One region of the Escherichia marmotae genome, then DNA from elsewhere that is predicted to be linked to it. Evidence: predicted binding sites of a transcription regulator. Region 1 holds the regulator's gene; each other region holds the start of a gene.

The links. The regulator CRP, encoded in region 1, controls carbon source genes, mostly activating them, when cyclic AMP is high. The targets are predictions, from matches to a motif close to ATGTGANNNNNNTCACAT.
Region 2: C1192_RS01250 (CidA/LrgA family protein) is a predicted target of CRP. The motif match lies at 3,466-3,483, and genes of this name have one in related genera.
Region 3: C1192_RS08215 (ABC-F family ATPase) is a predicted target of CRP. The motif match lies at 4,958-4,975, and genes of this name have one in related genera.

Annotation. Positions count from the first base shown of each region.
Region 1 covers NZ_CP025979.1:2,808,543-2,815,906, reverse strand. Annotated here, with positions in the region: gene ppiA (peptidylprolyl isomerase A) at 1-2, shown strand, start outside; gene ficA (FicA/YhfG family antitoxin) at 107-274, shown strand; partial or broken gene C1192_RS14670 (putative adenosine monophosphate-protein transferase Fic) at 264-802, shown strand; gene pabA (aminodeoxychorismate synthase component 2) at 897-1,460, shown strand; gene argD (bifunctional acetylornithine/succinyldiaminopimelate transaminase) at 1,546-2,766, shown strand; gene C1192_RS14655 (YccS/YhfK family putative transporter) at 2,876-4,966, opposite strand; gene crp (cAMP-activated global transcriptional regulator CRP) at 5,017-5,649, opposite strand; gene C1192_RS14640 (OsmC family protein) at 5,951-6,355, shown strand; gene C1192_RS14635 (phosphoribulokinase) at 6,410-7,279, opposite strand; gene C1192_RS14630 (YheU family protein) at 7,333-7,364, opposite strand, start outside.
Region 2 covers NZ_CP025979.1:246,587-253,950, reverse strand. Annotated here, with positions in the region: gene C1192_RS01275 (DedA family protein) at 1-357, shown strand, start outside; gene mdtQ (multidrug resistance outer membrane protein MdtQ) at 384-1,823, opposite strand; gene yohP (small membrane protein YohP) at 2,047-2,130, shown strand; gene dusC (tRNA dihydrouridine(16) synthase DusC) at 2,311-3,258, opposite strand; gene C1192_RS01250 (CidA/LrgA family protein) at 3,532-3,930, shown strand; gene C1192_RS01245 (CidB/LrgB family autolysis modulator) at 3,927-4,622, shown strand; gene cdd (cytidine deaminase) at 4,752-5,636, shown strand; gene sanA (outer membrane permeability protein SanA) at 5,832-6,551, shown strand; gene C1192_RS01230 (DUF2542 family protein) at 6,554-6,793, shown strand; gene C1192_RS01225 (NAD(P)-dependent oxidoreductase) at 6,922-7,364, shown strand, end outside.
Region 3 covers NZ_CP025979.1:1,578,196-1,585,559, reverse strand. Annotated here, with positions in the region: gene C1192_RS08245 (IS4-like element IS4 family transposase) at 1-98, shown strand, start outside; gene opgE (phosphoethanolamine transferase) at 136-1,719, opposite strand; gene mntS (manganase accumulation protein MntS) at 1,987-2,115, opposite strand; gene mntR (manganese-binding transcriptional regulator MntR) at 2,301-2,768, shown strand; gene C1192_RS08225 (anion transporter) at 2,765-3,883, shown strand; gene ldtB (L,D-transpeptidase) at 3,941-4,861, opposite strand; gene C1192_RS08215 (ABC-F family ATPase) at 5,080-6,672, shown strand; gene C1192_RS08210 (DUF1479 domain-containing protein) at 6,894-7,364, opposite strand, start outside.

The DNA.
Region 1 (7,364 bases):
AACGATTTCTCGCGCGGGCAATATTGTCCGCGCATCTGCTCTCCCGGCGTAACCTGCATTTGCCGCTTATACTTGTGGCAAACGGACACGTTCAGGGAGGCATCAAGTGAAGAAACTCACCGATAAGCAAAAGTCCCGTCTTTGGGAACTTCAGCGTAATCGTAATTTCCAGGCCAGCCGCCGTCTCGAAGGTGTCGAGAGCCCCTTGGTGACGCTTACTGCCGCTGAGGCTTTGGTGCGCCTTGAAGAGCTAAGGAGACACTATGAGCGATAAGTTCGGAGAAGGGCGCGACCCGTATCTTTATCCTGGCCTCGACATCATGCGTAACCGACTGGATATCCGCCAACAGCAGAGACTGGAGCAGGCCGCTTACGAAATGACGGCGCTGCGCGCCGCGACCATTGAGCTTGGTCCGCTGATGCGCGGTTTACCCCATTTGCGTGCTATTCATCGCCAGCTTTATCAGGATATTTTCGACTGGGCGGGCCAATTACGCGAAGTTGACATTTATCAAGGAGATACACCATTCTGCCACTTTGCCTATATCGAAAAAGAGGGCAATGCCCTATGCAGGATCTGGAGGAAGAAGGTTATCTGGTCGGCCTTGAGAAAGAGAAGTTCGTTGAGCGGCTGGCACACTACTATTGTGAAATCAACGTCCTGCACCCATTCCGCGCGGGAAGTGGCCTTGCGCAGCGTATCTTCTTCGAACAACTGGCGATTCATGCTGGCTATCAATTGAGCTGGCAGGGCATCGAAAAAGAGGTGTGGAATCAGGCTAATCAGAGCGGGGCAATGGGCGATCTCTCTGCGCTGAAGACGATATTTAGCAAAGTGGTAAGCGAAGCCGGGGAATCTGAGTAAAATAGCGCGGTTCTTTCGTACCGGAGCCGCCATGATCCTGCTTATTGATAACTACGATTCTTTCACCTGGAACCTCTACCAGTATTTTTGTGAACTGGGGACGGATGTGCTGGTTAAGCGCAACGATGCGTTGACGCTGACGGATATTGACGCCCTTAAACCGCAGAAAATTGTCATATCGCCTGGACCCTGTACGCCAGATGAAGCCGGGATTTCCCTTGAGGTTATTCGTCACTATGCCGGACGGTTGCCGATTCTTGGCGTTTGCCTGGGGCATCAGGCGATGGCGCAGGTTTTCGGCGCTAAAGTGGTACGCGCCGCAAAGGTAATGCACGGCAAAACCTCACCCATTACGCATAACGGCGAAGGCGTATTTCAGGGGCTGGCAAATACATTAACCGTGACGCGCTACCATTCACTGGTGGTGGACCCCGACTCGCTGCCGGAGTGTTTTGAAGTGACCGCCTGGAGCGAGACCCACGAGATTATGGGGATTCGCCATCGCCAGTGGGATCTCGAAGGGGTGCAATTTCATCCGGAAAGTATTCTTAGCGAACAGGGGCATCAGTTGCTGGCTAATTTCCTGCATCGCTGATTTCTGGTTGCCATTTAATGATTTTTTATGCATATTTTGTGATTATAATTTCATAATGATTTATGCGTAACAGGGTGATCATGAGATGGCAACTGAACAAACAGCAATTACACGCGCGACTTTCGATGAAGTGATTCTGCCGATTTATGCACCGGCAGAGTTTATTCCGGTAAAAGGCCAGGGTAGCCGAATCTGGGATCAACAGGGTAAGGAGTATGTCGATTTCGCGGGGGGGATTGCGGTTACGGCGTTAGGTCATTGCCATCCGGCGCTGGTGGAAGCGTTAAAAACCCAGGGCGAAACCTTGTGGCATATCAGCAACGTTTTCACCAATGAACCAGCATTACGTCTTGGGCGTAAACTGATTGAGGCGACCTTTGCCGAACGAGTGGTGTTTATGAACTCCGGGACGGAAGCCAACGAAACTGCCTTTAAACTGGCACGTCATTACGCTTGTGTGCGCCATAGCCCGTTCAAAACCAAAATTATTGCCTTCCATAACGCCTTTCATGGCCGATCATTGTTTACCGTCTCGGTGGGCGGCCAGCCGAAATATTCTGACGGCTTTGGGCCAAAACCGGCAGACATTATTCATGTTCCCTTTAACGATCTCCACGCGGTGAAAGCAGTGATGGATGATCATACCTGCGCAGTGGTTGTTGAGCCGATTCAGGGCGAGGGCGGCGTGACGGCTGCGACGCCGGAGTTTCTGCAGGGCTTGCGTGAACTGTGCGATCAACATCAGGCATTGCTGGTATTTGATGAAGTGCAGTGCGGGATGGGGCGGACAGGCGATTTATTTGCCTATATGCACTACGGCGTGACGCCGGATATCCTGACCTCCGCCAAAGCGTTAGGCGGTGGTTTCCCGATTAGCACCATGCTGACCACGGCGGAGATTGCGTCTGCGTTTCATCCTGGCTCGCACGGTTCCACCTACGGTGGTAATCCACTAGCCTGTGCGGTCGCTGGGGCGGCGTTTGATATCATCAATACGCCGGTCGTGCTGGAAGGCATTCAGGCGAAACGTCAGCGTTTTGTTGAGCATTTGCAGAAGATTGATCAGCAGTACGATGTGTTTAGCGATATTCGCGGCATGGGGCTGTTGATTGGTGCGGAGTTGAAACCACAATACAAAGGTAAGGCGCGTGATTTCCTTTATGCGGGTGCGGATGCAGGTGTAATGGTGCTGAACGCCGGACCAGATGTGGTGCGTTTTGCGCCGTCGCTGGTGGTGGAAGATGCGGATATCGACGAAGGGATGCAGCGTTTTGCCCGCGCAGTGGCGAAGGTGATTGCGGCGTAAAACGGGAGTAAGCCTGATAAGACGCGGTAAGCGTCGCACCAGGCAAAGGGCGTCGGATACGGCGTATGTGCCTTATCTGACCCTCGATTTTGTTCTGGCGATGAATAAATTACGCCTTCGAATCCCGCAACTTGCGACTCAACCAAATCCCGTGGTGTGGTCGCTGCCGCCAGGCCATTGCTGAAATGGTGTGCATCGTATTCAGATGGCCAATAACGCGTTGTAAATGCTGCTCCAGCGTGCCGGACGCACCTTCGTGTGGCAGCATCTCTGGCGAGTCGATGATATTGGCGTCACCAGAACTACCCGGTTCATCATATTCCAGTCGTTGCTGACAACGCTGAATGGCGATTTCACAAGACTGCAAGTACTCCTGCGCCAGTTCCGGCGGCAATGACCGGTGTTCCCGCGCCAGTGTGGTCATGGCATTGATATGTTCAACAATAAACTGACTATGTGTTACCCACAGTTTCATGTCTGCCAGATAATGGCTGTTAAACGCCGGTTCCTGCATCGCCTGATTCAGCGAGTTATACAGGGTGTTATGCGCCTGATTCACCCGCATTCGCTGCCAGGCAAGTGGCGTGGGTTGCGGATCTTTACTGAGGATCAGACGAATAGCCTCCTGGTAAGTTTCTAAGGCGTCATGGGCGTTCTTGCGCAGTAAACCACTCTGCCACTGCGGCCACAGCCATACCGTGCCACCGAAGGCAATCAGACAGCCGATGATGGTATCAATGAGGCGTGGGATGATGTATTGCTCACCATTCAGCCACAGCAGTTGCAGGGTATACACAGCGGTAATGGTAAAACCGACCGTCGCCCAGCCGTAGTTCTTACGCAATATCAGATAGCTGGCGAGCGTGGTAATCAGCATCAACGTCAGGGTGTAACCTTCGGGAATTTTAAAGTGCAGCGCAACACCCGCAATGATTAACCCGACCACGGTTCCCACAGAACGATTCACAATCCGCAGGCGAGTAGCGCCATAACCATTTTGCGTCACCAATAATACCGTCATTAATATCCAATAGGATTTCGGCAAATGCAGCGCGGTGCCCATCAGGCTGGCAACACTTAGCATCACACTCAATCGTCCGGCATTACGCAGCGCTGGCGATTTCAGGGAAAGATAGCTTTTCAGCGCCGGGAGTAACGGCATTCGCCGCTGTTTATCTGCCAGCAGATCGCGGGCATAAAGTGGTTTTTGCGTTCGTAGCACGCGGGCGATGCGACTAAAGTGCCAGTAGCAAAATTGTCCCACGGGGTTATCCGGATGCTGGCGGGCGATTTTTTCCAGCGCGCCAATTTGCTTATCCATCGTAAAACGTGTCGGCAGGCGATGATAAAGAATGTCATCAGCCAGCACGCGCAGGCGGGCGGCGACAGTTTGTGCATTCCAGCGGATAACTTCCTCCGCATGGCTCCGCTCGACCAGCTTTTGCACCTCTTCCGGCTGATGCAAACTGACCGAGATATGTTCCTGTAAGTCCAGCGCCTCCTGGAAAATACGCAGCATCCGCTTGTAGTCCGTATTATTTTGCGCGGAAAGCATATGCATTTGCTGATAACACTGGGTAATTAAATCGACCGCTTTTTGCTGACGCACCAACAATGGTGGCAGAGCATTTTCGGGATCGGTGTGCTGAGTAAGCAGGCTGTATTTGGCTTCACAGTAATCCGCCAGTTCACGGTACAGCAGGCTAAGCGACTCGCGTAACGGTTGCTCACGCCAGAGCCAGAACCAGAACCAGTTAAACAGTCCATACCAGAGCGTGCCTAACGCGTAGATGAGCAACGGTTCCCAGACCGGCATATATCCCGCCAGACTGAGGGTAAAAATGGCGGCGAGTAGCGATGCGGGAAGTAATTTTGCATGCAATGGCCCTAACTCAGCAGTGACGCCAAGTATCAACGTTAACCCCGTCAGCAGAAAGGGTAGGGGGATATCTTTTTCCAGCAGCAGTTGCGTTAGCAAGCTACAAGTGGCAAACAGCGACGCACCAATGATTAAGTGTTTGAAAAAACGCTTATGAGGAGTATCAAGCCCCGCAATATTGCAACAGGCGGGGACGAGAGAAAAGAGCAGCCCGAGTCTTAATTCGCCAAGCAATAGACCAACGGCCACGGGCAAACATAGCACCAGTGTTTGTCGTAGTGCGTAGTTGATGTCGGGATGATAAATCAGTCTGCGCCACATCGGCTTAAACAAAACGGCGCGCTACCAGGTAACGCGGCACTCCGATGGGATCAACGGGTGCCGTAAACGACGATGGTTTTTCCGTGTGCAGAGATCAGGTTCTGATCTTCCAGCATCTTCAGAATACGTCCCACGGTTTCACGAGAACAGCCAACAATCTGACCGATTTCCTGACGGGTAATTTTGATTTGCATACCGTCCGGGTGAGTCATGGCATCGGGTTGTTTCGCCAGATTCAGCAGTGTCTGTGCAATACGACCTGTAACGTCGAGGAATGCCAGGTTGCCCACTTTCTCTGAAGTGACTTGCAGACGACGCGCCATCTGTGCGGAGAGACGCATCAGAATATCCGGGTTCACCTGAATTAATTGACGGAATTTTTTGTAGGAAATCTCAGCTACTTCACAGGCGGTTTTCGCACGTACCCATGCGCTACGTTCCTGGCCTTCTTCAAACAGGCCCAATTCGCCAATAAAATCACCCTGATTCAGATAGGAGAGGATCATTTCTTTACCCTCCTCGTCTTTAATCAGCACTGCCACAGAGCCTTTAACGATGTAATACAGCGTTTCCGCTTTTTCACCCTGGTGAATAAGCGTGCTCTTGGATGGGTACTTATGAATGTGGCAATGAGACAAGAACCATTCGAGAGTCGGGTCTGTTTGCGGTTTGCCAAGCACCATGCGCGGTTATCCTCTGTTATAAGCTTTCTCCAGAGCCAGAAAACGCCGCTGTCTCTGGATTGCCGAAATGTGCTTCCCGCTACCTGGGAAGGGGCTATCAACTGAACTGCACGGTAATGTGACGTCTTTTACATACATGCAGTACATCAATGTATTACTGTAGCATCCTGACTGTTTTAGCATAGCTTTCGCGTTGTGTCTCCTGGTGTCTCGCTTCAGCATGACCCAGGTCGCCTTCCGTTGCGCGATTTGGTCAGTACGCGTACTCTGTCAGGAAAATTGACGCAATGGAGTTCCGATTATGCAAGCGCGTGTGAAGTGGGTCGAAGGGTTAACTTTTTTGGGCGAGTCAGCCTCGGGTCACCAGATTTTAATGGACGGTAATTCTGGCGATAAAGCGCCAAGTCCGATGGAAATGGTGTTGATGGCGGCAGGCGGTTGCAGCGCCATTGATGTGGTTTCTATCCTGCAAAAAGGGCGTCAGGATGTGGTCGATTGTGAAGTAAAATTGACCTCTGAACGTCGCGAAGAGGCACCGCGCCTGTTTACGCACATCAATTTGCATTTTATCGTCACAGGTCACGACCTGAAGGACGCGGCGGTTTCGCGAGCGGTGGATCTCTCTGCCGAGAAGTATTGTTCGGTAGCGCTGATGCTAGAGAAAGCCGTGAATATTACCCACTCCTATGAAGTGATAGCCGCGTGATTTAATGATTAAAATATGATGCCGGATATTATTTTATCCGGCATATAAGAACATTTACTCGATTTTCTTCCCTTCCATCAGTCGTTGTACCAGCGGCAGCATAATTAACTCCATTGCCAGACCCATTTTACCTCCCGGCACCACTAACGTATTGATGTGGGAAATGAATGAGCCTTGTAACATCGCCAGCAGCCAAGGGAAATCGATCCCTTCCAGATTACGAAAATGAATCACCACAAAACTTTCATCCAACGACGGGATGCCTTTTGCAGCGAAAGGGTTAGACGTGTCAACAGTGGGGACGCGCTGGAAGTTGATATGAGTGCGGGAAAACTGCGGCGTGATGTAGTTGATATAGTCTTCCATTGAGCGCACTACCGAGTCCATCACTGCTTCTCGTGAGTGTCCGCGCTCGCCAGTATCGCGGATGAGTTTTTGAATCCACTCCAGGTTAACGATAGGCACGACCCCAACCAATAAATCTACATGCTGCGCGACGTTATGTTGTGGCGTAACCACGCCGCCGTGCAATCCTTCATAAAACAGCACATCGGTCGGTTCTGGCAGCGCCTGCCACGGGGTAAACGTACCGGGCACCTGGTTCCACGGCACGGCTTCATCGTAGGTGTGCAGATATTTGCGCGACTGGCCTTTGCCGCTCAGCCCGTATTCAGTGAAGGTTTGTTCCAGCAGGCCGAAGTCGTTGGCCTCGGGACCGAAGTAGCTGATATGCCGCCCGGCATCGCGCGCTTTGCGGATCGCCATGTCCATTTCCGGGCGGGTGTAACGGTGAAAACTGTCGCCTTCCACCTCGGCTGCATGCAGATTTAACTGCGCGAATATTTTACGAAACGCGAGGCTGGTGGTGGTGGTCCCCGCGCCGCTGGATCCTGTTACTGCAATGACCGGATGTTTGGCAGACATAGTAACTCCATGACCTGGCTATCATTATTATCTTGTCCGCCGACGGTTGCAGGTTATTCGCGAAACTGACTACGCGGCATGATAT
Region 2 (7,364 bases), 2.1 Mb from region 1:
CGCCGTTTATCAAAACATCAGGACAAAATTGAGCGCGCACAAAAGCTGATCCAGCGCCATCCTTATCTATTTGTCATCGGCACGCGTTTTATGTACGGCTTTCGGGTGATTGGCCCAACGCTAATTGGTGCCAGCCAGCTCCCACCGAAAATCTTTCTGCCACTGAATATTCTCGGCGCGCTGGCCTGGGCGCTGATTTTTACCGCTATTGGTTACGCGGGAGGCCAGGTGATTGCGCCGTGGCTGCACAATCTCGATCAGCATTTGAAACACTGGATTTGGTTGATTCTGGTCGTGGTTCTGGTGGTTGGCGTGCGCTGGTGGCTGAAACGGCGTGGGAAGAAAAACGCTGGATAAACCTAACGCCCCCACAGGCATATTCATCAGCTACGTTTATAACCACCACCCAGCGCACCGGTGAGCTGAATGGACGCATCCAGCCATTGCCCTTGCAAAAGCAGACCGTTCGCCCGTTCACGGAGCGCCGGGATTCGGGCTTCGCTGATGCGAGAACCTGCGATGATACCTGCGTTAAAACGCGCCTGCGCCAGACTAACTACCCGCAGGGCATCGCGCTCAATTTGCGCCTGATGCTGATTTTTCTCCGCCAGTGTCTGAACCTGAGTTGCTGCCCGCGCCACGTCATTCACCGCTTCAACCACCGCTTTGTTGTAACTGGCGATCGACAAATTGCTTTCGGCTTTCACAATATCAAGGTTGGCGTTAAGACGACCACTATCGAAAATAGGTAGCGTCAGACCTGCCGTAACGCCCATTTGCTGCGCAGAATGACGGAACAAATCGCTTAAGTGCAGCGCATCTTGTTGCAGAAAGGCCATCAGGTTGATGTCGGGGTAAAAGGCAGCTTTTGCCGCATCGATGGTGCTTAAGGATGATGCAACGTACCAGTGTGCCGCCTGTAAGTCTGCCCGGCGAGCCAGCAAAGAATAGCCCAGGTCGTCAGGAAGTTTGCTTTCCACTTTGGGCAGCGCAACCGGATGCAGTTTTAAGGCGCTCGTCTGGCTGTTAGTCAGCGCAGTTAGCCGCGCCTCAATAATTTTCATTTTCCCCGCGACATCGTTGAGCTGTTGCCGGGTTTTGCTGGCATTGATATCGGTTTCGACACCTTCAACCGACGAGGTAATGCCGCGCAGATATAACTGGCGGTCGGTCGCGATAATCGTGTTCTGCTCTTTTTCGATTTGCTGCAAGACAGTGTTTAAAGCTGCCAGGGTTTGCCACTCCCAGTACAAACGAGCCACACTGCCTGCCAGCAATTGCCGGGTCTGCTCGCGTTCTGCCGCCTGCGCTTTTACCGTACCGAGGCGCGCAGTCACTTCCGCCCGATTCTTTCCCCAGATATCGAGATGCCAGCCCGCCATTAAACCAAAGGTGCCGTTGGTGTACCAGGGGCCGGTAGTGCCTGCGGCAGGATCGTCCAGGGCAAACGGCCCCATTAACCCTTCTGCCGACATTTTTTGCCGTTCCATATCCGCAGAAAAATCGAGCTGTGGACCATCCTGGGCGGCGACGGCCTTCGCCTGTGCTTCAGCCAGTTGAATGCGCTGTTCAGCAACCTGCATATCCGGCGCGTTCTGTATGGCATTATTAATTAAGGAAGTGAGTTGATTATCGTGATATTCCAGCCACCACTGACTGTCCGGCCAGCCGTTTTTCAGAGATACCGGTAATGCGGTGTCAACATGTGTGGCGGGCGTTTGCTGGCTTAAAGCCTGGCGTGTTTCATGCATAGGCGCACACCCGGCCAGAGTAAGTAACAACGGAAAACAGGCGATTGCCGGATAAAAGGAATCACGATTCATGGGGGAGTAATCAGGTAAGAAAAGGTGCGCGGAGATTACCGTGTGTTGCGATATATTTTTTAGTTTCGCGTGGCAATACATCAGTGGCAATAAAACGACATATTCAGAAAGATATAAAGTAAGTGAATGATATTCTCCGATTTATCTTAATTCTTTATGAATGGCGGCAAAGGGTTTTGTTTTTTCCTATACTTATTTAGCACTCACAAATAAAGGAACGCCAATGAAAATTATACTCTGGGCAGTATTGATTATTTTCCTGATTGGGCTACTGGTGGTGACTGGCGTATTTAAGATGATATTTTAAAATTAATTAATGTCATCAGCTCCGAAAATAACGAGGATATTTCAGTCTCTCATCCTGTTGCGCCCCTGTCATGTACATTGCTTCATATAATCACTGGCGCAAGGAGCACGCAGGGGGTGGATAATCACCTCCTCCCCCTGCCCCCCGGCTTATCCCTTATGGCTATCGGGTCGATGATTTTTAGAGTTTTTCTATATCAATCGCCTGAATAGCCCTTGCAATATCAGGGGAATTATTCAACACCCGAACATGATGAAATAAATCCGTTGCTTCATCATATTCTTTACGCAAATAACTCAACCACTGCTTAATCCGTGCGACGTGATATAACCCGGTATCGCCCTGTTTTTCCAGACGGGTATATTTTTGCAGCAATGCAACGACCTCCGGCCACGGCATCCGCGGTTCGTTATATTTCACCACTCGGCTCAGGTTAGGAATATTAAGCGCCCCACGCCCAATCATCACCGCGTCACAACCGCTGATAGCTATACATTGTTGCGCACTCTGCCAGTCCCAGATTTCTCCGTTGGCAATAACCGGAATGGCCAATCGCTGACGAATATCGCCTATCGCCTGCCAGTCGATATGCTCCGCACGGTAACCCTGCTCCTTTGTCCGCCCATGAACGACCAGTTCCGTAGCCCCAGCCTGCTGGACAGCATCGGCAATTTCAAACTTCTTATCACCGCTGTCCCAACCAAGCCGCACTTTCACACTGACGGGTAAATGCGCCGGTACAGCTTCGCGCATCGCTTTTACCCCCTGATAGATAAGTTCAGGATCTTTGAGTAACGTTGCCCCGCCGCCACTGCCGTTAACCGTTTTCGACGGGCAACCGCAGTTGAGATCCACGCCCCAGGAACCCAACTCCACCGCACGGGCGGCGTTCTCTGCTAACCATTGCGGGAACTGCCCCAGCAGTTGTACCCGCACCAGTGTCCCGGAAGGCGTTCGACTGGCGTTTTGCAGCTCAGGACAAATGCGATGAAAAACTTTTACCGGCAGCAGTTGATCCACCACGCGGACAAATTCGGTGATGCACAGATCGTAGTCATTAACTTCGGTCAGTAATTCACGCACCAGGGAGTCAAGCACACCCTCCATCGGTGCCAGTAACACACGCATATCATCACCCGCAAAAAAATGAGGCGCTATGGTAGCGCCTCCGGTCAACGGATTAAAGGTCTGCAGAGAGGGATTGCTGCAAACTACAATCCCTCTCTATGCTTGATGTATGGCTGGCGCGCTTTCTGATCTGCAAAAGTATGGTATGCCTGAGTTCGCTGCTCACATCGTCATGCCCTGGTGCGAAAAATAAGCGATGTTTTCTTAATGTGATCGGTAGCACATTTTACAGATTAATTGTATGATGAATCCATCTCATCTGGGGTGTTGATTATGAGTAAGACACTGAACATTATCTGGCAATATTTACGCGCTTTTGTCCTGATTTATGCCTGCCTGTATGCAGGCATTTTCATTGCTTCCCTGCTACCGGTAACCATTCCGGGCAGCATCATCGGGATGCTAATCCTGTTTGTCCTGCTGGCCTTGCAAATTCTTCCGGCGAAGTGGGTCAATCCGGGGTGTTACGTACTGATTCGCTATATGGCACTGTTGTTTGTGCCAATTGGCGTAGGCGTAATGCAATATTTTGATTTGCTACGCGCACAGTTTGGCCCGGTGGTGGTTTCCTGTGCCATTAGTACGCTGGTGGTTTTTCTGGTGGTGAGCTGGAGTTCGCACCTGGTACACGGTGAACGTAAAGTCATAGGTCAGAAAGGATCAGAAAAATGATGGCGAATATCTGGTGGTCATTACCGCTGACATTGATTGTCTTTTTTGCCGCCCGCAAACTGGCAACACGGTATAAGTTTCCGTTGCTTAACCCGTTGCTGGTGGCAATGGTGGTGATCATTCCTTTTTTAATGCTGACCGGCATCTCTTACGACAGCTACTTTAAAGGTAGCGAAGTGTTAAACGATCTGTTGCAACCGGCGGTGGTCGCACTGGCCTATCCTTTATATGAACAACTGCACCAGATCCGCGCGCGCTGGAAATCCATCATCACTATCTGTTTTATCGGTAGCGTGGTCGCGATGGTGACGGGGACTTGCGTAGCATTGTTGATGGGCGCTTCACCGGAAATCGCTGCATCAATATTACCGAAATCGGTTACCACACCAATTGCGATGGCCGTTGGTGGCAGTATTGGCGGTATTCCGGCAATCAGCGCGGTTTGTGTGATTTTTGTCGGTATTTTGGGTGCGGTGTTTGGTCATACGCTACTCAATGCGATGCGTATTCGTACCAAAGCAGCGCGTGGCCTGGCGATGGGGACGGCCTCTCACGCCCTCGGAACAGCGCGCTGTGCCGAGCTGGATTATCAGGAAGGCGCATTTAGTTCGCTGGCGTTGGTGTTATGCGGGATTATTACCTCGCTGGTTGCACCATTTCTTTTCCCGATTATTCTGGCAGTAATGGGCTAAAATTTGCGATGCGTCGCGCATTTTTGATGTAAGTTTCACGCGTTGTATAATTAATGAGATTCAGATCACATATAAAGCCATAATGGGTTCGTAAACTGTTATCCCATTACATGATTATGAGGCAACGCCATGCATCCACGTTTTCAAACTGCTTTTGCCCAACTTGCGGATAACTTGCAATCTGCACTGGAACCCATTCTGGCAGATAAGTATTTCCCCGCGTTGTTGACCAGAGAGCAGGTCTCTTCGCTGAAGAGCGCAACGGGGCTGGACGAAGACGCGCTGGCTTTCGCACTGCTACCACTGGCGGCGGCCTGTGCCCGCACGCCATTGTCGAATTTTAATGTTGGTGCCATTGCGCGCGGCGTGAGTGGAACCTGGTATTTTGGTGCCAATATGGAATTTATTGGCGCAACAATGCAGCAAACCGTTCATGCCGAACAAAGCGCAATCAGCCACGCCTGGCTGAGCGGTGAGAAAGCGCTCGCGGCCATCACCGTTAACTACACACCTTGTGGTCACTGCCGTCAGTTTATGAACGAACTGAACAGCGGGCTGGATCTACGCATTCATCTGCCGGGCCGCGAAGCGCATGCGCTGCGTGACTATTTGCCGGATGCCTTTGGGCCGAAAGATCTGGAGATTAAGACACTGCTGATGGACGAGCAGGATCACGGCTATGCGCTGACTGGCGATGCGCTTTCTCAGGCGGCAATTGCCGCGGCCAACCGTTCGCACATGCCTTACAGCAAGTCTCCAAGCGGCGTGGCGCTGGAATGCAAAGACGGTCGTATTTTCAGTGGTAGCTATGCTGAAAACGCCGCATTCAACCCAACTCTACCGCCGTTGCAGGGCGCATTAATTCTGTTAAATCTCAAAGGTTATGATTACCCGGATATTCAGCGGGCGATTCTGGCAGAAAAAGCCGATGCGCCGCTGGTTCAGTGGGATGCAACCTCGGCAACGCTGAAAGCTCTCGGTTGTCACAATATCGACCGCGTGCTTCTCGCTTAAGCCCGGTGCCGGATGCGGCGTGAACGCCTGATCCGGCCTACAGAGTGCAAAATTTCGTAGGCCGGATAAGCGTAGCGCATCCGGCATTTCTACTCACCCTGGTGTCGAAAATCCCGGCAAACAGTTTGCCGTTTCTTGCGCAAAGCCCACAGGTAAAGTAGCCTGATTGAAATTCCCCAAGATCGAGTTTTCAGCATGTTAAAGCGCGTGTTCTACAGCCTGTTAGTCCTGATCGGCTTGCTGCTGTTGACAGTGCTCGGCCTCGATCGCTGGATGAGCTGGAAAACTGCGCCTTATATCTACGATGAATTGCAGGATCTCCCCTACCGCCAGGTCGGCGTGGTACTTGGTACGGCAAAATATTATCGTACTGGGGTGATTAATCAGTATTACCGCTATCGTATTCAGGGTGCAATAAATGCCTATAACAGCGGTAAGGTGAATTATCTATTACTTAGCGGTGATAACGCATTACAGAGTTATAACGAACCGATGACCATGCGCAAAGATTTAATTGCCGCTGGCGTCGATCCGGCTGATATTGTTCTCGACTACGCCGGTTTTCGTACCCTGGATTCCATCGTGCGTACACGCAAGGTGTTCGATACCAACGACTTCATTATTATTACTCAGCGTTTCCACTGTGAGCGGGCATTATTTATCGCTCTGCATATGGGTATTCAGGCGCAGTGCTATGCCGTACCGTCACCAAAAGATATGTGGTCAGTACGTATTCGCGAATTTGCCGCCCGCTTCGGTGCGCTGGCTGACCTTTATATTTTTAAACGTGAACCGCGCTTTTTAGGACCACTGGTCCCTATTCCGGCAATGCACCAGGTGCCCGAAGATGCGCAGGGTTATCCCGCCGTCACGCCAGAACAGTTACTTGAATTACAAAAGAAACAAGGAAAGTAGTTATGGATGTTCAGCAGTTTTTTGTCATTGCCGTTTTTTTCCTTATCCCGGTATTTTGTTTTCGCGAAGCATGGAAAGGCTGGCGTGCTGGCGCAATTGATAAACGGGTTAAAAATGTGCCGGAACCGGTGTATGTCTGGCGTGAAAAAAATCCCGGTCTCTTCTTTGCTTATATAGTGGCGTATAGCGGCTTCGGTATTTTATCCATCGGTATGATTATTTATCTTATTTTTTACCGATAATATTATTTCTCGCCCACTGTTAACTATTGAGAATAATTATTATTTCCCCCGCACGCTTAGCCTTAATATCAGCACGTTATATTTACTATACGTTCGCCTTAATTACCCATAGCATTAAGGAAGATCACATGCCGCAACAAAATTATCTGGATGAACTCGCTCCGGCTTTTACGCCTTTACTGGCGATTAAAGAAGCCTCTCGTTGTTTATTATGCCACGACGCCCCTTGCAGCCAGGCGTGCCCGGCGCAAACCGATCCGGGAAAATTTATTCGCTCAATCTATTTTCGTAATTTTAAAGGCGCTGCCGAGACTATTCGCGAAAATAATGCCCTCGGTGCCGTTTGTGCCAGAGTGTGCCCCACAGAAAAATTATGCCAGAGCGGTTGTACCCGCGCAGGTGTCGATGATCCGATTGATATTGGCCGCTTACAGCGTTTTGTTACTGATTTCGAACAACAAACCGGAATGGAAATTTATCAACCGGGCAGTAAGACGCTTGGTAAAGTAGCGGTTATCGGTGCTGGCCCTGCTGGGCTGCAGGCCAGCGTGACGCTAACCAACCTGGGTTA
Region 3 (7,364 bases), 1.2 Mb from region 1:
AATTACCGACAAGAAGGGAAAGAGCCTTCCCGAGAGTGGTAAAGGAGAAGCCCTGGAAATACCCCACAGCCCCGAAAAAGAGCCAGTCAGTTGCTTAACTGACTGGCATTACCTCTCGGGGCGGATTTTTTTGTCTCAAGATTTGGGATCGAATATATCGGTTCCGAGATGGTTGTAATCCACCTTCTGTAACTGGAAGTTTGTGATGTATATCGGCCCGGCTTTCTTTTCAGAAATAAACGGGTATTTGATGTTAATTTCCTTCGCTTTTATCCCCGTCCACTGTGAGAAAAAGCCTAAGAAGTCATTGGCTGAACGGCGTGCTTTAATTACCCGATGCGCTTTATCGTCGCTTGAAATGACCATAAAAGGCACCTGGAAATTTTGCTGATATTTATCGTCGTGAGCCAGATACTGGACTTCTTTACCGCGTTCCTTAAAGGCCAGACCGTGGTCAGAAAAGTAAACCATAGAGAAACTGTTACCGCTGTTGCGTAACTGGTCATAAAGTTTGCGCAGTAAGTCGTCCGTTTGCGTCATGGTGTAGAGATAGCATGACGTTTCTTTCGATTGTACGAAGGTTTCGTATTTGCCTTGTGTCCGGTCGCAGGCCTGCGGATGTGAGCCCATCAGATGTAAAACAATCAGTTGCGGTTGCGAGTGTTCTTCCGCCAACACCTGAGCGGTCATTTGCAGCAACGCTTCGTCTTTGGTGTTCTTATCGGCTTCAAAATTCCCTTCTTTCAGGAAGTACACTTCATCCGCACGTTTGGCGATGCTGGCGATGGCGGTATCGTATTCACCAATTTGTCCCTGATTGGAAAACCACCATGTCTGAAAACCCGCGCGGTTGGCAAGGGTGACAAAGTTATCCTGAAACTGTGGCTTGCCATCGACCACGCGGTTAAGCGTTAAGCCGAGCGATTTTTGCGTGGAACCACTGGCGGCAATGTAATCGGCAAAAATCAGGCCGTTAACACTGCTGGCAAACGGGGTGTTGTTCCAGTGGCCGCCAAAGGCACCAAGCGCGTCGCGCCGCGCACTTTCACCGATCACCACCACATAAGTGTGGTATTTCGGCTTAACTGCCGTAATCGTCCAGGTGTCTTTCATCCCGGAAAGTTTCGCCATCCGTTCTTGCTCTTCAATTACCTCGTTATTGTTAACGATGACATCCTTAGCAAAACGAAATACCGGATAGCCAGTATCTTTCAGTTTAAATACGCCGCCCCAGGCCAGGTTTTGAACCGGAGCGACAAAAAATGTCGCCACACTGAATACCAGGCACAGGCTGTCGAATTTATTCCAGCGCGCTTTTTCACTCTCTTTTTTTCGCCGGACAGCAATCACGCCGAGCGCAAAAATAAATAAGCCGACCAGATAGCTGTACCACGGAAAAATCGTCAGGATTTCAGTCGACTCTTCCATATTTGTGGAGTGCAATGCCAGCAATGTATTGAAGTTAGGCGCGCCGTAGGCCTGAGCAAAGGGGAAATAACAAGCTGCCACTAACGAACTGACGCCGATCAGGACTTTTTGCACGCGAGGCAATGTCCGCCATAGCAAAAGCAAAATAGCCGTAAACGCGGCGGTGTAGAGCAAACTGAAGGGATAGCCTAAGCTGAGATTAATTAATAGCGACTGTAAAAAGTAGAACGCAGTCCACGGGCTAAATACCCGGCTACGGGTAACAAGCGATTCTTTGAGGGTTAAATTCATATGCCACTATCGTAACAAACGCCATGTGCTCACCCTGGCGTCAAGGGTCAATACCTGCAAGAGTGCGAGAAGAGAGTGGAGTGGTCCGCATCCGCGAGCCGCAATATACGCAGGGCTGCAAGAAGATAGAGCGAGCCGCCGCTCAGGTCAACTACTGACGAAAAAATCTTTTGCGAAGAGGATAGCAAATCCGACAAAAAGTGGGGTTTTTCAAGCCAAACAATGTTTCTGCTAAAAGCTGGAGTGAAGCGGCGTACCGCGACGCCGCTATTTATTGGAGGGTTTATCTTGCTGCGGTTTGTTGTTGACCATATCGCACAACATCGAGAGCAGCATTAACCGCACTTTAAAGGGGGAGTAACTAAACACGCGTATACACCTCTTGAACTCATTCATAAGACCTCCTGACTTGCTAATCCCGTCGATCCATGAGGGATGATTGCATTACATACAGATATAGCACAGGCTATATTATATAGCTATTGCTAAAACGTTAAATTTTTGTGCCTTCACAACTCTGGTTTACAATGTGCGCACGAAATGAGAGCGCTATATATGTGTCACCATAATGAGGAAGCACAATGAGTCGTCGCGCAGGTACGCCAACAGTAAAAAAAGTGACGCAGTTAGTGAACGTGGAAGAGCACGTTGAAGGGTTTCGCCAGGTCAGAGAGGCACATCGTCGCGAGCTTATCGACGATTACGTTGAGCTGATTTCTGATTTGATTAGAGAAGTGGGAGAAGCACGTCAGGTTGATATGGCCGCCCGTCTGGGCGTCTCTCAACCGACGGTGGCTAAAATGCTCAAGCGGCTGGCAACAATGGGGCTAATTGAAATGATCCCCTGGCGAGGCGTGTTTTTGACTGCGGAAGGGGAAAAGCTGGCGCAGGAAAGCCGTGAGCGGCATCAGATTGTCGAAAATTTCTTGCTGGTGTTGGGCGTCAGCCCGGAAATCGCCCGTCGTGACGCGGAAGGTATGGAACACCATGTCAGTGAAGAGACGCTGGACGCCTTTCGTTTGTTTACCCAGAAACACGGTGCCAAATGAGCCTGCCTTTTTTACGCACGATACAAGGCGATCGCTTTTTTCAGTTATTAATTCTTGTTGGTATCGGATTAAGTTTTTTCGTTCCTTTCGCACCAAAGTCCTGGCCTGGCGCTATCGACTGGCACACCATCATCACCTTAAGTGGCCTGATGCTGCTGACCAAAGGTGTGGAGTTAAGCGGTTATTTTGATGTGCTGGGGCGTAAAATGGTGCGCCGTTTTGCCACTGAACGTCGACTGGCAATGTTTATGGTGCTGGCGGCGGCGCTACTTTCTACGTTTCTGACCAACGATGTTGCGCTGTTCATTGTTGTTCCGCTGACCATTACGCTAAAGAGACTGTGTGAGATCCCGGTTAATCGGTTGATTATATTCGAGGCGCTGGCGGTGAATGCCGGATCGCTGCTGACGCCGATAGGCAACCCGCAAAATATTCTTATCTGGGGACGCTCTGGCCTTTCGTTCGCCGGTTTTATTGCACAAATGGCACCGCTGGCTGGCGTGATGATGCTGACACTATTGCTGCTGTGCTGGTGTTGTTTCCCTGGAAGGGCGTTGCAGTATCATACTGGTACGCAAACGCCGGAGTGGAAGCCGCGACTGGTGTGGAGTTGTCTGGGACTGTATATCGTTTTTCTTACGGCGCTTGAGTTGAAACAAGAGCTATGGGGGCTGGTGATTGTAGCAGCGGGATTTGCGCTGCTGGCACGTCGCGTGGTGTTGAGTGTGGACTGGACGCTGCTGCAGGTGTTTATGGCGATGTTTATCGACGTCCATTTGCTGACCCAACTTCCAGCTTTACAGGGCGTGTTGAGTCACGTGAGTCATTTATCCGAACCCGGATTATGGCTAACGGCAATTGGTTTATCGCAGGTGATCAGTAATGTGCCGGGCACAATTTTGCTGCTGAACTATGTGCCGCCGTCGTTGTTACTGGCCTGGGCGGTAAATGTCGGGGGTTTTGGTTTGTTACCGGGATCGCTGGCAAATTTGATTGCACTGCGTATGGCGAACGATCGTCGTATCTGGTGGCGTTTCCATCTCTATTCGATACCAATGCTGTTGTGGGCGGCGCTGGTAGGATACGTTTTGTTAGTTATGCTCCCGGTTGGATAAGCGCTGGAAAATAAAAAAGGCGGATTATCAGTCCGCCTTTTGCTTAAGTTTTGAAGATTAATTCAGACGAACTGGCATCCCGGAACGGTTTTGAATAGCCTGGTCCAGAACCGCCTGATCAACATCTGGCTGACCGGTCACGGTCTGTACGCTCTTCGTCAGGGTAATTGGTACAATTTCCTGACCTTCAAACTGAGCTTCGGTCGTAGACAGCGGGTTATGGACTTCAATATAACGGCTGCCGTCTGGCTCGGTGGTCGCTTTCACTGGTTCATCAATAAACTGTACGCGCGTACCAACAGGCACTTTCTCGAACAGGAATTTGATATCTTCGTTACGCAGACGCACACAACCGTGGCTTACACGCAGGCCGATACCAAAGTTGGCGTTGGTGCCGTGGATAGCGTACAGGCGACCGATGTACAGAGCGTACAGCCCCATTGGGTTATCCGGACCAGCCGGAACAACAGCCGGAAGCGGTTCGCCTGCTGCACGGTATTCCGCATGCATTTTGGCGGTCGGTGTCCAGGTCGGGCCGGCTTTCTTACGTTCTACTTTGGTGGTCCAGTTGATAGGCGTGTCTTTACCTAACTGACCAATCCCGATCGGCAGCACGATAACGGTGTTAGTCCCTTTCGGATAGTAATACAGACGCATCTCTGCGCTGTTAATTACAATACCTTCATGAACCGTGTCTGGCAGGATCAGTTGCTGCGGAATGTTCAAGACGGTGCCGCCTTTCGGCAGGAAGGTATCCACACCAGGGTTCGCTTCCATCATATTGGAAAGCCCCATCTGATACTCGGCCGCAAAATACTCCAGCGGCTGGGTATTGCCTTCTGGAATGGTGATCACCTGATTCTGACCAACCAGGCGACTCCCGTCGGTTGGCAGAGGATAAGTTACCGCTGACGCGGTACTGCAAAAGCCGACAACAGCGAAGGCCGCTGCGAATAACGTTTTCAATTTCATATTCATGTTAAGCGAGATTTCGTGCCTGCCAGGCCATTAGGTTGAGAATATTAGAGTATTGGAAGCGCATTATATGTTCATTCCTGCTAACAGTGAAATCAGATGTGTACGAAATCACATTTTTTGCCTTTGGGAAGAGTGTAGACCTTAAGCGGCGAGCGGGATCTTCTTTCAGACTTATGGCATAATACGCGGTTTGTCATATCTCTTTTCAGGATACGCCTGTGTTAGTTTCCAGTAACGTCACCATGCAGTTCGGCAGTAAGCCGTTGTTTGAAAACATTTCCGTCAAATTTGGCGGCGGCAACCGTTACGGCCTGATTGGCGCGAACGGTAGTGGTAAATCCACCTTTATGAAGATCCTCGGCGGCGACTTAGAGCCGACGCTGGGCAACGTTTCCCTCGATCCCAACGAGCGCATTGGTAAACTGCGCCAGGATCAATTTGCCTTTGAAGAGTTCACCGTGCTGGATACGGTGATCATGGGGCATAAAGAGTTGTGGGAAGTGAAACAGGAGCGCGACCGCATCTATGCTTTGCCGGAAATGAGCGAAGAAGATGGCTACAAAGTTGCCGATCTGGAAGTGAAATACGGCGAAATGGACGGTTACTCTGCGGAAGCACGCGCCGGTGAGCTGCTGCTTGGCGTGGGTATTCCAGTGGAGCAACACTACGGTCCAATGAGCGAAGTGGCTCCAGGCTGGAAACTGCGTGTGTTGCTGGCGCAGGCGCTGTTTGCCGATCCGGATATTCTCCTGCTCGACGAACCAACCAACAACCTGGACATCGATACCATTCGTTGGCTGGAGCAGGTGCTGAACGAGCGTGACAGCACCATGATCATCATTTCGCACGACCGTCACTTCCTCAATATGGTCTGTACGCACATGGCGGATTTGGATTACGGTGAGCTGCGCGTTTATCCGGGTAACTACGATGAGTACATGACGGCGGCGACCCAGGCACGCGAACGCCTGCTGGCTGATAACGCCAAGAAGAAAGCGCAGATTGCCGAGTTGCAGTCCTTTGTAAGCCGCTTTAGCGCCAACGCGTCGAAATCTCGTCAGGCGACTTCACGTGCGCGTCAGATTGATAAAATCAAACTGGAAGAGGTGAAAGCCTCCAGCCGGCAGAACCCGTTCATTCGTTTTGAGCAGGATAAGAAGCTGTTCCGTAATGCGCTGGAAGTAGAAGGCCTGACTAAAGGGTTTGATAACGGTCCGCTGTTTAAAAATATCAACCTGCTGCTGGAAGTGGGTGAAAAGCTGGCAGTACTCGGCACCAATGGCGTCGGTAAATCGACCCTGCTGAAAACGCTGGTAGGGGATCTGGAACCGGACAATGGTACTGTAAAATGGTCAGAAAATGCGCGTATTGGTTACTACGCACAGGATCATGAATATGAGTTCGATAATGATCTGACCGTGTTTGAATGGATGAGCCAGTGGAAGCAGGAAGGCGATGACGAGCAGGCGGTACGCAGCATTCTCGGTCGTTTGTTGTTCAGCCAGGACGACATCAAAAAGCCTGCTAAAGTACTTTCCGGTGGTGAAAAAGGCCGTATGTTGTTTGGTAAGTTAATGATGCAGAAACCGAATATTCTGATCATGGACGAACCGACCAACCACCTGGATATGGAATCCATCGAGTCGCTGAACATGGCACTGGAACTGTATCAGGGCACGCTGATCTTTGTTTCTCACGACCGTGAGTTCGTAAGCTCCCTGGCGACCCGTATTCTGGAAATCACTCCGGAACGCGTGATCGACTTTAGCGGCAACTACGAAGATTATCTGCGTAGCAGAGGGATCGAGTAAGTTATTGCCCGTCACCCCGATACAGTCGGGGTGACGGCGGCTGAGGACAAACGCAAGATTGCCTGATGCGCTACGCTTATCAGGCCTACGCAGTCCCTGCAATATATTGAATCTGCAAGATTTTGTAGGTCGCATCCGGCATTAACAAAGCGCACGTTGTCAGCTCTCTGAGTAACATCGAACCGACTTCCTTAACCTCACTTCCACTAATCTATCAACTTTCACACGTCCATGCCCAGCGCGCGTTTACCGTGAACGTTCAGATCCTCCAGCGTAAAGCGGCCTTCCCAGTTTGCTTCATAATCTTCACGTGGGAAGTCACCCGGCGAGACGCCTTTTTCCAGTGCCTTTCTGTCCTTGTGCGCATAAGCCCGGTTTTTCTCGCACATCGGCGCGGCGGGAATATACATCACGTTCCCCCAGCCTTGTTGATTGTCTACCGGCGCGACGGAGTGAATCACATCGCAGTGCCACCAGACGGAATCCCCCGCTGTTATTGCCGGAATTGACGTGAGTGCTTTTATCAACAATGGGTGCCATTTCTCTGAAATTGGCAGAACCTTACCAGGCGCGACACCGCACAGCTCGTCGTCCGGTACGTCATCCAGTAACGGACGCAGTAAAACGTATGCCATCGCTTCCGGGATTGGCACCACATGTAATAATCCCTGGCCAGGCAACATATCGGAGAG